2 regions of the Pseudactinotalea sp. Z1739 genome follow, and region 1 is predicted to be linked to the other one. Evidence: predicted binding sites of a transcription regulator. Region 1 holds the regulator's gene; the other holds the start of a gene.
What was found. Region 1 encodes LexA, which represses DNA repair genes until DNA is damaged. Its sites were predicted from a motif close to TCGAACANNTGTTCGA; they were not measured.
Positions count from the first base shown of each region.

Region 2: ACO0LV_RS16880 (DUF222 domain-containing protein) is a predicted target of LexA. The motif match lies at 3,030-3,045, and genes of this name have one in related genera.

Region 1 is NZ_JBMPQA010000007.1:145,144-150,498, forward strand. Features, by position in the region: gene nrdR (transcriptional regulator NrdR) at 50-520, opposite strand; gene ACO0LV_RS11035 (LysM peptidoglycan-binding domain-containing protein) at 617-1,126, opposite strand; gene lexA (transcriptional repressor LexA) at 1,500-2,237, shown strand; gene ACO0LV_RS11045 (metallophosphoesterase family protein) at 2,215-3,891, opposite strand; gene ACO0LV_RS11050 (ATP-dependent DNA helicase) at 3,888-5,355, opposite strand, start outside.
Region 2 is NZ_JBMPQA010000015.1:80,279-85,633, reverse strand. Features, by position in the region: gene ACO0LV_RS16890 (CoA-acylating methylmalonate-semialdehyde dehydrogenase) at 1-1,047, opposite strand, end outside; gene ACO0LV_RS16885 (PucR family transcriptional regulator) at 1,128-2,891, shown strand; gene ACO0LV_RS16880 (DUF222 domain-containing protein) at 3,060-4,589, shown strand; gene ACO0LV_RS16875 (DUF3027 domain-containing protein) at 4,643-5,355, opposite strand, start outside.

The sequences.
Region 1 (5,355 bases):
GCCGGGTCCGGCGCGAACACGCCAGCGGATAAACCCCGGCCATGCACCCTCAGGCGTACTGCTCCGAGGCAGGATTGCGGTCCAACTTCAGCGCGGTGATCGCGGCCTCGAAGTCCTCGAGGGAGGTGAAGTTCTGGTAGACGCTGGCAAAGCGCAGGTACGCCACCTCGTCCAGCGCCCGCAGCGGCCCCAAGGTCGCCAATCCGACCTCGTGGGAGTCGATCTCGGCCACGCCGGTGGCGCGGATGGACTCCTCCACCTGCTGGGCCAGCAGCGCCAGGTCATCGGCGGAGACCGGGCGACCCTGACACGCCTTGCTCACACCGGCCACGACCTTCTCCCGGCTGAACGGCTCCATCGCCCCCGATCGCTTGATCACCGTGAGGCTGGTGCTCTCCACCGTGGTGAAGCGGCGCGAGCACTCGGGACAGTGCCGGCGGCGGCGGATACTGCCGCCGTCGTCGGCGGTGCGGGAGTCCACCACCCGCGAGTCGGGGTTACGGCAGTACGGACAATGCATCGGCGCGTCCCTTCCCGGCTTGGTGACGGCGTGCTCGGTGCACACACAATGCCACATCTGGCTTCCGGTGTGGGACGTCGCCCTCCAGCGGGTTCCTCAGCCCTGCGGGACGCTCAACTCCTGACCGGCGTGCACGGTGGAGCGCTCCAGCCCGTTCATGCCGCGGATGGTCTCCACCACCTGGCGCACGTCCTGCCCCGGATCGGCGATCTCACTCGCGATCACCCACAGGCTCTCGCCCGGCTGGACCACCACGGTGGAGACCTCTGCCGGCGTCTGCGCCTCCGGCGCCAGCAGGGTGCCGAGCCCGCCGCCCACGGCGATCGCCAGCGCGAAGCCAAGCGCGACCAGCACCCGCCGTCCGCGGGTGGTCAGCCGCAGGGGGGCGTGTTCGCGCGCCCTGGCCGGGCGCACCGGCGCCGCCGGACGAACCGGTACCGCCGGGCGAACCGGTGCCGTCACCAGGGGCGTCACGGGACGGGTCCGGCCGCCCGAGCCCTCGGTCTGCTGGGGTACGAGGGCCCGCGGCACGTCGCTCTGCGGCGCAGCCTTCGGGGCCTCCGGGGCCGGAGCCGCTCCGGGCGCCGAGAAGACTGCGGGAACCACGCTGAGGTGACAGGTCGAGTTACGTGCAGGGCCGGCGTGCCCGCAGGGGCGCGTCCGCGACCGCCGCAGGGCGGCCCGCCGGGTCGAGGGGCTGGGGTGGATCGCCAGTGCACTCATCGGATTACTCCTCGGGCCACGTCCGGGACCGGCAACCGACCGACCCTCGAACTGATGTTCTGCGAACACATGTATGGACAGTAACACAGCCGTTCGATAGAGTCGACACGCCAGTCGAACAGATGTTTCCTGTTCGGCGCCGTAACGCCTAGGCTTGGGAACGTCATGGGGAACACCCCACCACCGACCCCTGACATCGCGGTGACGGGACCATGGCAGAGCCGCTCGCAACCGCACCGAACCGCAGGAGGACACGATGGCCGAGGGACCCAAGGACACCAGCCGGCAGCACCCGGACCAGACCGGCCACTCCCCCGGTCTGACCGTCCGGCAACAGCGGATCATGGACTCGATCCGCACCAACATCGAGACCAAGGGGTACCCGCCGACGATGCGCGAGATCGGCACCGCCGTGGGCCTGGCCAGCCCGTCATCGGTGAAGTACCAGCTCCAGGTCCTGGAGGAGAAGGGGTACCTGCGCCGGGACCCGATCTCCACCCGCGCGATCGAGATCCTGGATCCCCACGGCACTGCGCCGGCGCAAGAGAGCCCGGCACCGGCTTCGGCCCGCGGCCCGAAACAGTTCTTCAGCACCGACTCCGATGAGCAGGTGGACGCCTCGCCCAGTTACGTCCCGGTGGTCGGGCGGATCGCGGCGGGCGGCCCTGTGCTGGCCGAGCAGTCGGTGGAGGACGTCTTCCCGCTGCCGCGCCAATTGGTCGGCGACGGCGACCTGTTCCTGCTCAGGGTCACCGGCGACTCGATGATCGACGCCGCGATCTGCGACGGCGACTTCGTCGTGGTGCGTCAGCAGCCGGTGGCCGAGAACGGTGAGATCGTCGCGGCGATGATCGACGGTGAGGCCACGGTCAAGACGCTCAAGCACACCGAGGGCGAGGTCTGGCTGATGCCGGCCAACTCCGCCTACTCCCCGATCGAGGGATCCGACGCCCAGATCCTGGGCCGGGTGGTCAGCGTCCTGCGCTCGGTGTGACCCGCCCGTCCGGTCCGATCCGCAGGCACACCTCGTCGTCGTAGGTGCGTCGCTCGATCCGGAGCACCCGGTACTGCGAGTCCAGGACCGGGAAGGCGTGGATCGGTTGCAGCGTCAACCGCGCTCCGGTCCCGGTGCGCTCGAGGTTGATGTCCAGGTAGCCGTAGTGCTTGCCACCCTCACGCAGCACCGGGTTGCCGTCGCCGGCCACCTCCCAGCGCTCCGGAGCGTCCTGGTCGGCCGTCCAGGCCCGGTGCGGGTTGTACCGCAGGAGTTCCCCATCACCCCCTCGCAGTTCGCCACCCAGGCTGTCCCCGGCCACACCGACGTCGTAGTAGAGCACCCCGGGTGAGCCTTCGTCGCCGTCGGGCACCACCGAGCGCTCGAACAGTTCACTGTGCCCGCAGAGCACCGCGGCCACGCCGAATTCACTGAACATCCGATGGAACCTGCGCATCGGGGTTCCGCCCTGGCCGGTAGAGAACTCGTGATCCATCGGTAGGCCGTGCGCACCGCTGGAGTAGGGCACGTGGTGGAACTGGACCAGGATGATCCGGCCCTGCGCCCGGGCGTCGGCCAGATTCTCTTCGGCCCAGCGCCACTGCGGCCTGCCGGGGGCGATGTCGTTCAGGTCCGTGCCACCGGCGGCGGTGTACTCCGTTGCGGTGAAGTGGTCCTGGGTATCGGTGCCCGGGCCCCGGTAGGCCCGCCCGGTGAGGGGCCGGGCGTAACGGGACCGATGGTCGTCGGGCTCCCCGTTCGAGGAGTCCAGCGTCAGGATCGTGAGTGGTCCGTGGTCGAGGCGGTAGTAGCCCCGGCCCCGCGCCCCGTCCGGGCCCGGGAAGTGGGCGTGGTACTTGGCCCGGGCCCGCACCACCGGGGAACGGTCCGACGGCGTGCCGTACAGGCCGTTGCGGGCGCCGAAGTTCTCCCAGTTTCCCAGCGCAGGCAGGAGCGGTGCCCGCGAGAGCAGGCCCGAGGGGGCGTTGATCGTGAAGAACTCATCCCAGGCGGGCTGGTATCCCCCGCCGCCGACCAGGTCACCGGGATGCAAGATGAGGTCCGCCTCCTCCTGGGCGATCATGCTCACCACCGCCCGGTAGCCCTCCGCCTTGGTGAGCGGGTAGCGCAGGACGGGCCGGCCGGCAGTGTGCTCCGCCACGCCGAAGGCCTCCCGCCACAAACCGTGCGGGTCGGGACGGGACTCCCCGCCGGGGCCGGCCGGCCAGGAGCGATGCGTCACCCGCCCAGCCGGAGCGGTCTCGGAGTCCGACAGCGCCACCAGATGGATCTGCTGCCAGGACCCGTCGGTGGGAGCGGTGCGGAAGGCGGCACGGTACTGCTCGCCATCCTGGGTGACCGCGTAGGTGTACCGCGTGTGTGGCCGCAAGCCGGTCAGGACGACGACGTGGCGGACGTTCCCGTCCGGGTACAGCCAGGAGCCGGGCGCCAGACCCTCGATGAGTTCGGTGCGCTCAGCCTCGGTAGGGCTCAGCACGTCGAGGGCCTCGGGTCGGGACGTGACCGGCCCGGGCGCGCCCGGGCCGGTCACAACGACTTCTCCGGGTTCATCGGTGTGGGAGAACCAGATGATCGTCATGCCGGTGCTGCTCGGTGCGTGCAGGTAGGGCCGGACGCGGAAACCGGACGTCATGCCGGTGCGTCCCCACCACCGGACAGCCTGCGCAGCGCGGCCCGGACCAGGTCACCGTCGGTGGTGGGCCACAGCGGCGGGAGCGACTTGGCCAGGAAACTGCCGTAGCGCGCCGTTCGCAGCCGGGGGTCGAGCACGGCCACCACGCCACGATCGGCCACCCCACGCACCAGCCGGCCCGCGCCCTGAGCCAGCAGCAGAGCCGCGTGGCTGGCAGCCACCGTCATGAAGCCGTTGCCACCTCCGGCAGCCACCACCTCCTGGCGCGCCTGGCGGATCGGGTCATCGGGGCGCGGGAACGGGATCCGGTCGATGACCACCAACTGGCATGCCTCCCCCGGCACGTCCACGCCCTGCCACAGCGACAGTGTGCCGAACAGGGAGGTGGCGGGTTCGGCGGAGAACCGGCGCACCAGGGCCGGGATCGAGTCCTCGCCCTGTAACAGGATCTCGGTGTCCAGCCGCTCCCGCAGCGCCTCGGCCGCAGCCTGCGCACCGCGTCGGGAGGAGAACAGCCCGAGGGTGCGCCCGCCGGCGGCCTCGATCAGTCCGGCGAGTTCGTCCAGGGCCTCCTGGGCCGTGCCGTCACGGCCCGGCGGCGGCAGGTGCGAGGCCACGTAGAGGATGCCCTGCTTGCCGTAGTCGAACGGGGAGGACACCTGCACGGCCCGGTGGGGCCCGAAGCCCATCCCGACGCTGCGCACGGCGTGGTCGAAGGTACCACCGAGGGTGAGGGTGGCCGAGGTGAGCACCGCGGCCCGCTCGGCGAAGAGTTCGGAGGCGATCGGGCCGGCCACGTCCAGCGGTGCGATCTTCAGCCGCGAACCCTCCCCCGGTGCGCGCCCGCGCTCGCACCAGAGCACGTCGATCCGCTCCGCCACACTGTCGGAGAGCAGGCGTTCGGCGATCTCGAACAGCACCAGCAGCGCCGACGTCGCCATGGCTCGGCCACCGGCTTCCTCGGCCTTGCCCTGGCCCTGGGTCTGCTCGCTGCGCACCGCCGTCATCGCCTCCCGGCACGCCTCGGCGATGGAGCGCACCGTGGGCACCAGTTCGGCCGGCAGGCCCTGGGGCAGGCGGCCCTCGGGCACCAGACCAAGGTTGGTGCGCAGATGTGTGGCGGCATCCTCCAGGGCGGACAGCGCGATCCCGGCGTGGCGGCGGGCGAGCCGGGCGGTGCGTTCCACGGACGCGGCGGACAACTCCACCGTGGCCTGGGCGGTGACCCGGTCTGCGAGTTCATGCGCCTCGTCCACGATGAGCACCTGGTGTTCGGGCAGCACCTTCGGGGAACCCGAGGCGGCGATCCCCAGCATCGCGTGGTTGGTCACCACCAGGTCCGCCTCACGGGCGGCGCGGCGGGCGTGTTCGGGGAAGCAGTCGTTCAGCAGCGGGCAGCGTTGCCCCAGGCACTCCAGGGAGGTGAGGGAAACCTGCCGCCAGGCCCGGTCGCTGACCCCGGGC
Region 2 (5,355 bases), on a different contig from region 1:
GATGTAGGAGGCCACCTTGTCACGGTGGTCCTTGGTGACCAGCGGGCCCATATCGCAGTTGCGGCGGCCATCACCCACGGTGAGGTTGTTCATCCGTTCGGTGATCTTGGCGACCAACTCATCACCCACCGGCCTCACGGCCACCAGGGCCGAGATGGCCATGCACCGCTCCCCGGCGGAACCGAACCCGGCGTTGACCGCAGCGTCCGCGGCCAGGTCCAGGTCGGCGTCGGGCAGCACCAGCATGTGGTTCTTCGCCCCGCCCAGGGCCTGCACCCGCTTGCCCGCCGCGGTGGCGGTCTCGTAGACGTACCGGGCGATCGGGGTGGAGCCGACGAAGGAGACGGCCTTGATGTCGGAGTGGGTGAGCAGGGAGTCCACGGCGACCTTGTCGCCCTGGACCACGTTGAAGACCCCGTCGGGCAGACCCGCTTCGGCCAGCAGTTCGGCCAGCCACAACGAGGCGCTGGGGTCCTTCTCACTGGGCTTGAGCACCACGGTGTTGCCGGTGGCCAGGGCCAGGGGGAAGAACCACATCGGCACCATGGCCGGGAAGTTGAACGGGGAGATGATCGCCACCGGGCCCAGCGGGTGGTTCACCGAGTACACGTCCACGTTGGTGGAGGCGTTCTCCGTCATCCCGCCCTTGACCAGGTCGGCGATGCCGCAGGCGAACTCAACCACTTCCTGGCCGCGGGTGATCTCACCCAGGGCGTCGGAGAGCACCTTGCCGTGCTCGGCGGTGATGATCTCGGCCAACTCGTGCTTGCGGGCGTTCAGCAGTTCCCGGAACGTGAACAGGATGGCCGTGCGCTTGGCCAGGGACGTGTCCCGCCAGGCGGGGAAGGCAGCCGTGGCGGCGGCCACGGCGTGCTCGACGTCCTCGGCGCCGGCCAGGGCCACACGGGAGGAGACCTGGCCGGTGGCGGGGTTGAACACCTCGGCGCTGCGCTCGGCCGTGCCGGCGTAGGGCTGCCCGTTCACCCAGTGGGACACGGGCGTGTTGGCGGTGGTGGAGGCGGCAGTGGCTGTGTCGGTGGTGGTCATAGTGCCAGTCTGCGCCCGTGCGGGCCCCGGCGGTAGGTACATACTGTTCGTTTGGCGGGCGAATTCCATACACTGTGTCAATGTCGATCACGGTGCGTCAGGTGTTGGACTCCCCCGCCGTGCAGACCGGGATCCCCCGGCTGCTCACCGGTGCGGACCAGTTGGACCGGCCGGTGCGGTGGGTGCACGTGTTCGAAGGCGATGACCCGGCGGCGTTGCTCTCCGGTGGGGAGTTGCTGCTCACCACCCTGGTGGCCCTGCCCGACGACCCGGCGCGCCAGCGCGAGTACATCCGCGGGCTGGCCACGGCCGGGGCGGCGGCGCTGGTGGTGGAACTGGGGCGGCGCTTCGCCTCGGTGCCCCAGGTGATGGTCGATGAGGCCAGTGCGGCGGCGCTGCCGGTGGTGGCGCTGCACCGCACGGTCAAGTTCGTCACCATCACCGAGGCGGTGCATGCCCGGATCGTGGACGATCAGCACGAACTGCTCACCTTCACCCGGCAGGTGCATGAGGTCTTCACCCAGGTGGCCGTCGCCGGCGCCGATGCCCAGGAGATCATCGAGCGCACCGCGCAGATGGCCGGCACCGCGGTGGTGCTGGAGAACCTGGCCCATGAGGTGATCGCCTACACCCGGGCCGATGCGCAGGTGCTGACCGACTGGTCGGCCCGCTCCCGGCTGGTGGACCGGGTGGGCGGCACCCACGAGGTGCCCGAGCACGGGTGGCTGGTGACCGGTGTGGGCGGCACCCAGGGCGACTGGGGGCGGCTGGTTCTGGTGGGCAAGCCCGTGGTGCCCCCGTCGGCGGCGCGGATGCTGGTGGAGCGGGCCGCGCAGGCGTTGGCGGTGGCGCGGTTGATGGAACGCGATGCGGCCTCGCTGCGCTCCCGGGCCCTGCAGCGCTTCCTCGCCGGGTTCGCCGACACCGGTGCCCGCGCGCCCGATGAGGACGTGCGCGCGGCCGCCGAGGCGTTCGGCCTGGTGCGGGCGCAGCGTTACCTGGCGCTGTGCGTCGCGCGGGGGCGGGCCGACGACGGGGGTGCTGGGGCGGGGGCGGGGGCGGCCGGGGCGGGGGTGGCCGGGGCGGGGGCGGCCTCAGGCAGACGCGACGGCGCGGACTCACCGGGTGCGGACGCGCTCAGCGACCGCGGTGCCGACCCGCTCAGCGACCACCGCGCCGACCCGCTCGCCGGCCCGCGGTCGGAGCAGGCCCTGGCCGAGGCGGTCTCGCGCGCTATCGCCCAGGCGCAGTTATCCGCGTTGGTCAGCCCGCTGGACGAGGACCTGGTCGGGGTATTGGTAGCGCTACCGGCAAGGACGAGCCCGGAGGCGGCGCTGGAGACGTTCGCGGCAGCGCTGGGGCGCACCGCGGTCACCCCTGGCGGCGTCCGGCAGGGCGCGGTGGTGGGCGCCACGCCGGAGCGGCACAGCATCTCCCAGGCCGGGGCAGACCTGACCGAAGCCGGCTACATCGCCCGCGCCGCCGCGCTGATCCCGGCCGAGCACCGCAAGGCGTACCACCGCATCGCCGACATCGGGATCCGCGGGCTGCTGATGCTGCTGGGTGGCGACGAACGCCTCACCGCCTTCGCCGAGCGCCAACTCGCCCCACTGCTCATCCACGACGACCAGCACGGCACCGGCCTGGTCACCGTGCTGCGCCGCTACCTAGAGGCCGGCGGGGCCATCGCTCCCCTGGCCCGCGCCCTGCACCTGAGCCGGCAGGCCCTGTACGCCCGGCTGCGCAGGATCGAACGCATCCTCGGCGTGGACCTGGCCGACGCCGAAACCCGCACCGCCCTGCACGTGGCGCTGCTGGCCAAGGAGGTCGGGTCGGCGACCTGAACGGCCGGGCACCGCCGTCGTCGTCGGGCCTGGCTTCGACCGGCCCGGAACACAACGAACGAGCAGGGGCTTCATCGAATCTGCCATGCATCGGATCGAACGTGTGCAATGTGAAAGAGTTTCGTTCGAACCATTGACTCGAACGCCTGTTCTAGGTAGTGTGGGTTTATGGCAGTCCACCCGCTCCCGCATATCTCCCCCACCCAGGAGGTCTATGCCGCGCTGGATGGGTTGGTGGGGTTGGACCCACGTGGGTTGAACGCTGCAGGGCAGGGACAGTTGCTGGTGGATCTGAAGCGGATCGAGTCGCGGGTGCGGGCCTACAAGCTCAAAGTCCTCGCCGCCGCCGATCAGGCCAGAACCGCCCAGAGATCCGGTCATGCCGATACCGCCTCATGGGCGGCCAAGCACACCAACGACGACGGGCGTGAGACCAGCCGAGAGACCAAACTCGCCACCCGGCTCACCGATCGTGTCCCCACCCAGCGGGCCCTGGATGGAGGCGATATCTCTGCCGAGCACGCCGAGATCATCGTGGGCGCCGGAGAGAAACTCCCCGAAGGCCTCACCGCCGCGGAGCGGAACCGGGTCGAAGCGGACCTGGTGGACAAGGCCAAGCAGATACCCCCGTCAGCGCTGCGCCAACGCGCCCGGCGGCAACTGGAGGCGCTGAAGAGGGACCGCGAGACCGTCGACGCGCACGAAGAGGGCCAAATCGCCGATGAAGAAGCCCGCGCCCGGGCACAGACGCGTCTGACACTGCGGGACAACCACGACGGCACCGTCACCGGACACTTCACCCTCCCGGTCTTCCACGGCCACCTGCTGCGCAAGATCATCCACACCATGACCGCACCCCGCCGCACCAACGGACCCGCAGACAACAGCACCGACGACAGCACCGGCAACGCAGGCAGCGGTGCCGGGGCGTTCGGTAACGCCGGCGCGGGCCGTCAGGCCTTCGACAACACCAGTGCGGATGAGGACGCGCTCTTCGGTGCCGATGACGCCACCAGCAAAGCCCCCGGTGCCACCGCAGCAGGCACCCGCGCGGGTCCGGGCCCGCAGCCGGTCCCCGGACCGGGCACAGGACTGGGTGCAGAGGCACGCCGCGGCACGGGCGCGACCGACAGTTCGATGGAGGACCTGTCCGGGCTGCCCAACCCCGCCCGGGTAGCCCACGGGCGGCGCACCGACTGGGCGAACACGCACGGCCTGGCCCTGGCAGAACTCATCGAACACCTACCCACCGACCACCTCAGCCCCAAAACCGCGGCCACGATCGTGGTCACCCTCGATGAAGACGTACTCCGCGGACGACTCGCAGCAGCCGGGTTGGACACCGGAGAAAAGATCTCCGCCGCCCAGGCCCGCCAACTCGCCTGCAACTCCGGCCTCATCCCAACGGTCCTGAACGGAAAGTCGATCCCACTCGACCTGGGGCGCAGCAAACGACTCTTCACCGAACCCCAACGCACCGCCCTGACCGTGCGCCACACCACCTGCGCCGCCGACGGCTGCCAACGCCCCTACGCCTGGTGCGAACTCCACCACGCCATCCCCTGGTCCCACAGCGGACCCACCGATCTCGATAACGCGGTGCCACTATGTCATCGCCATCATCGGATGGCCCACGACCACAGATATCACCAGGGCCGAGCATCCGCCGGCGGCTACACCTTCACCATGCGGCAGTAGCGGCAGCGACGCGGTTGCAGCAGTAGCGGTGGCGTTTTCCACACCCGCCGAGGTTAAGCGTCGTCCTCGCGCCTCTCCGCGCCATCTGCATCGGTGTCAACACTGTTGTCCGCAGTAGAGCTATCTGCATCCGTGTCAACACTGCTGTCGGCAGTCGCCACGTCGTCGTCGGTCCGGGTGGCCTCGGTGCTCTGTTTGCTGCCAGCGCCGCCGCCGTCGTCCGTCTGGGTGGCCTCGGCGCTCTGCGGGCTCTCAGCACCCTCGCCGTCGTCCGTCTGGGTGGCCTCGGTGGCCTGCGGGCTACCAGCATCCTCGGCGGTCTCACGCCCGTCAGCGCCCTCAGCGGTCTCACGCCCGTCGAGCCCGTCGCCGCCGTCGTCGTCCTCTTCTTCGGCGCGGCTGCGCTCCACCGAGACGACCACTTCCAGTTCCAGGTCGTTCAGGTGCGGGTCGGACTGGGTCCACTCCCCACCCTGGCGGCGCACGTCGGTCTCCGAGTGCGCCCCGCAGCCGTGGTCCAGGGAGACCACCTTGCCGTCGTCGGGGGACCACTCGTTCGCGCACACCCCGAACAGGGTGCCCAGCGACCCGGCCAGCGGCACGATGAACCCGCAGGAGGCACAGTCCGCTCCGGCCTGGCGTGCCCCGGAGGTGTCCGGGCCGGCGGGGCCGTTGTACCAGCGGGTGGCGGCGGCATCCAGGGCCTTGCGGTTCATCACCCGATCCCGGCCCAGGCCCAACTCGCGGATCGCGACCCGGTCGGCCT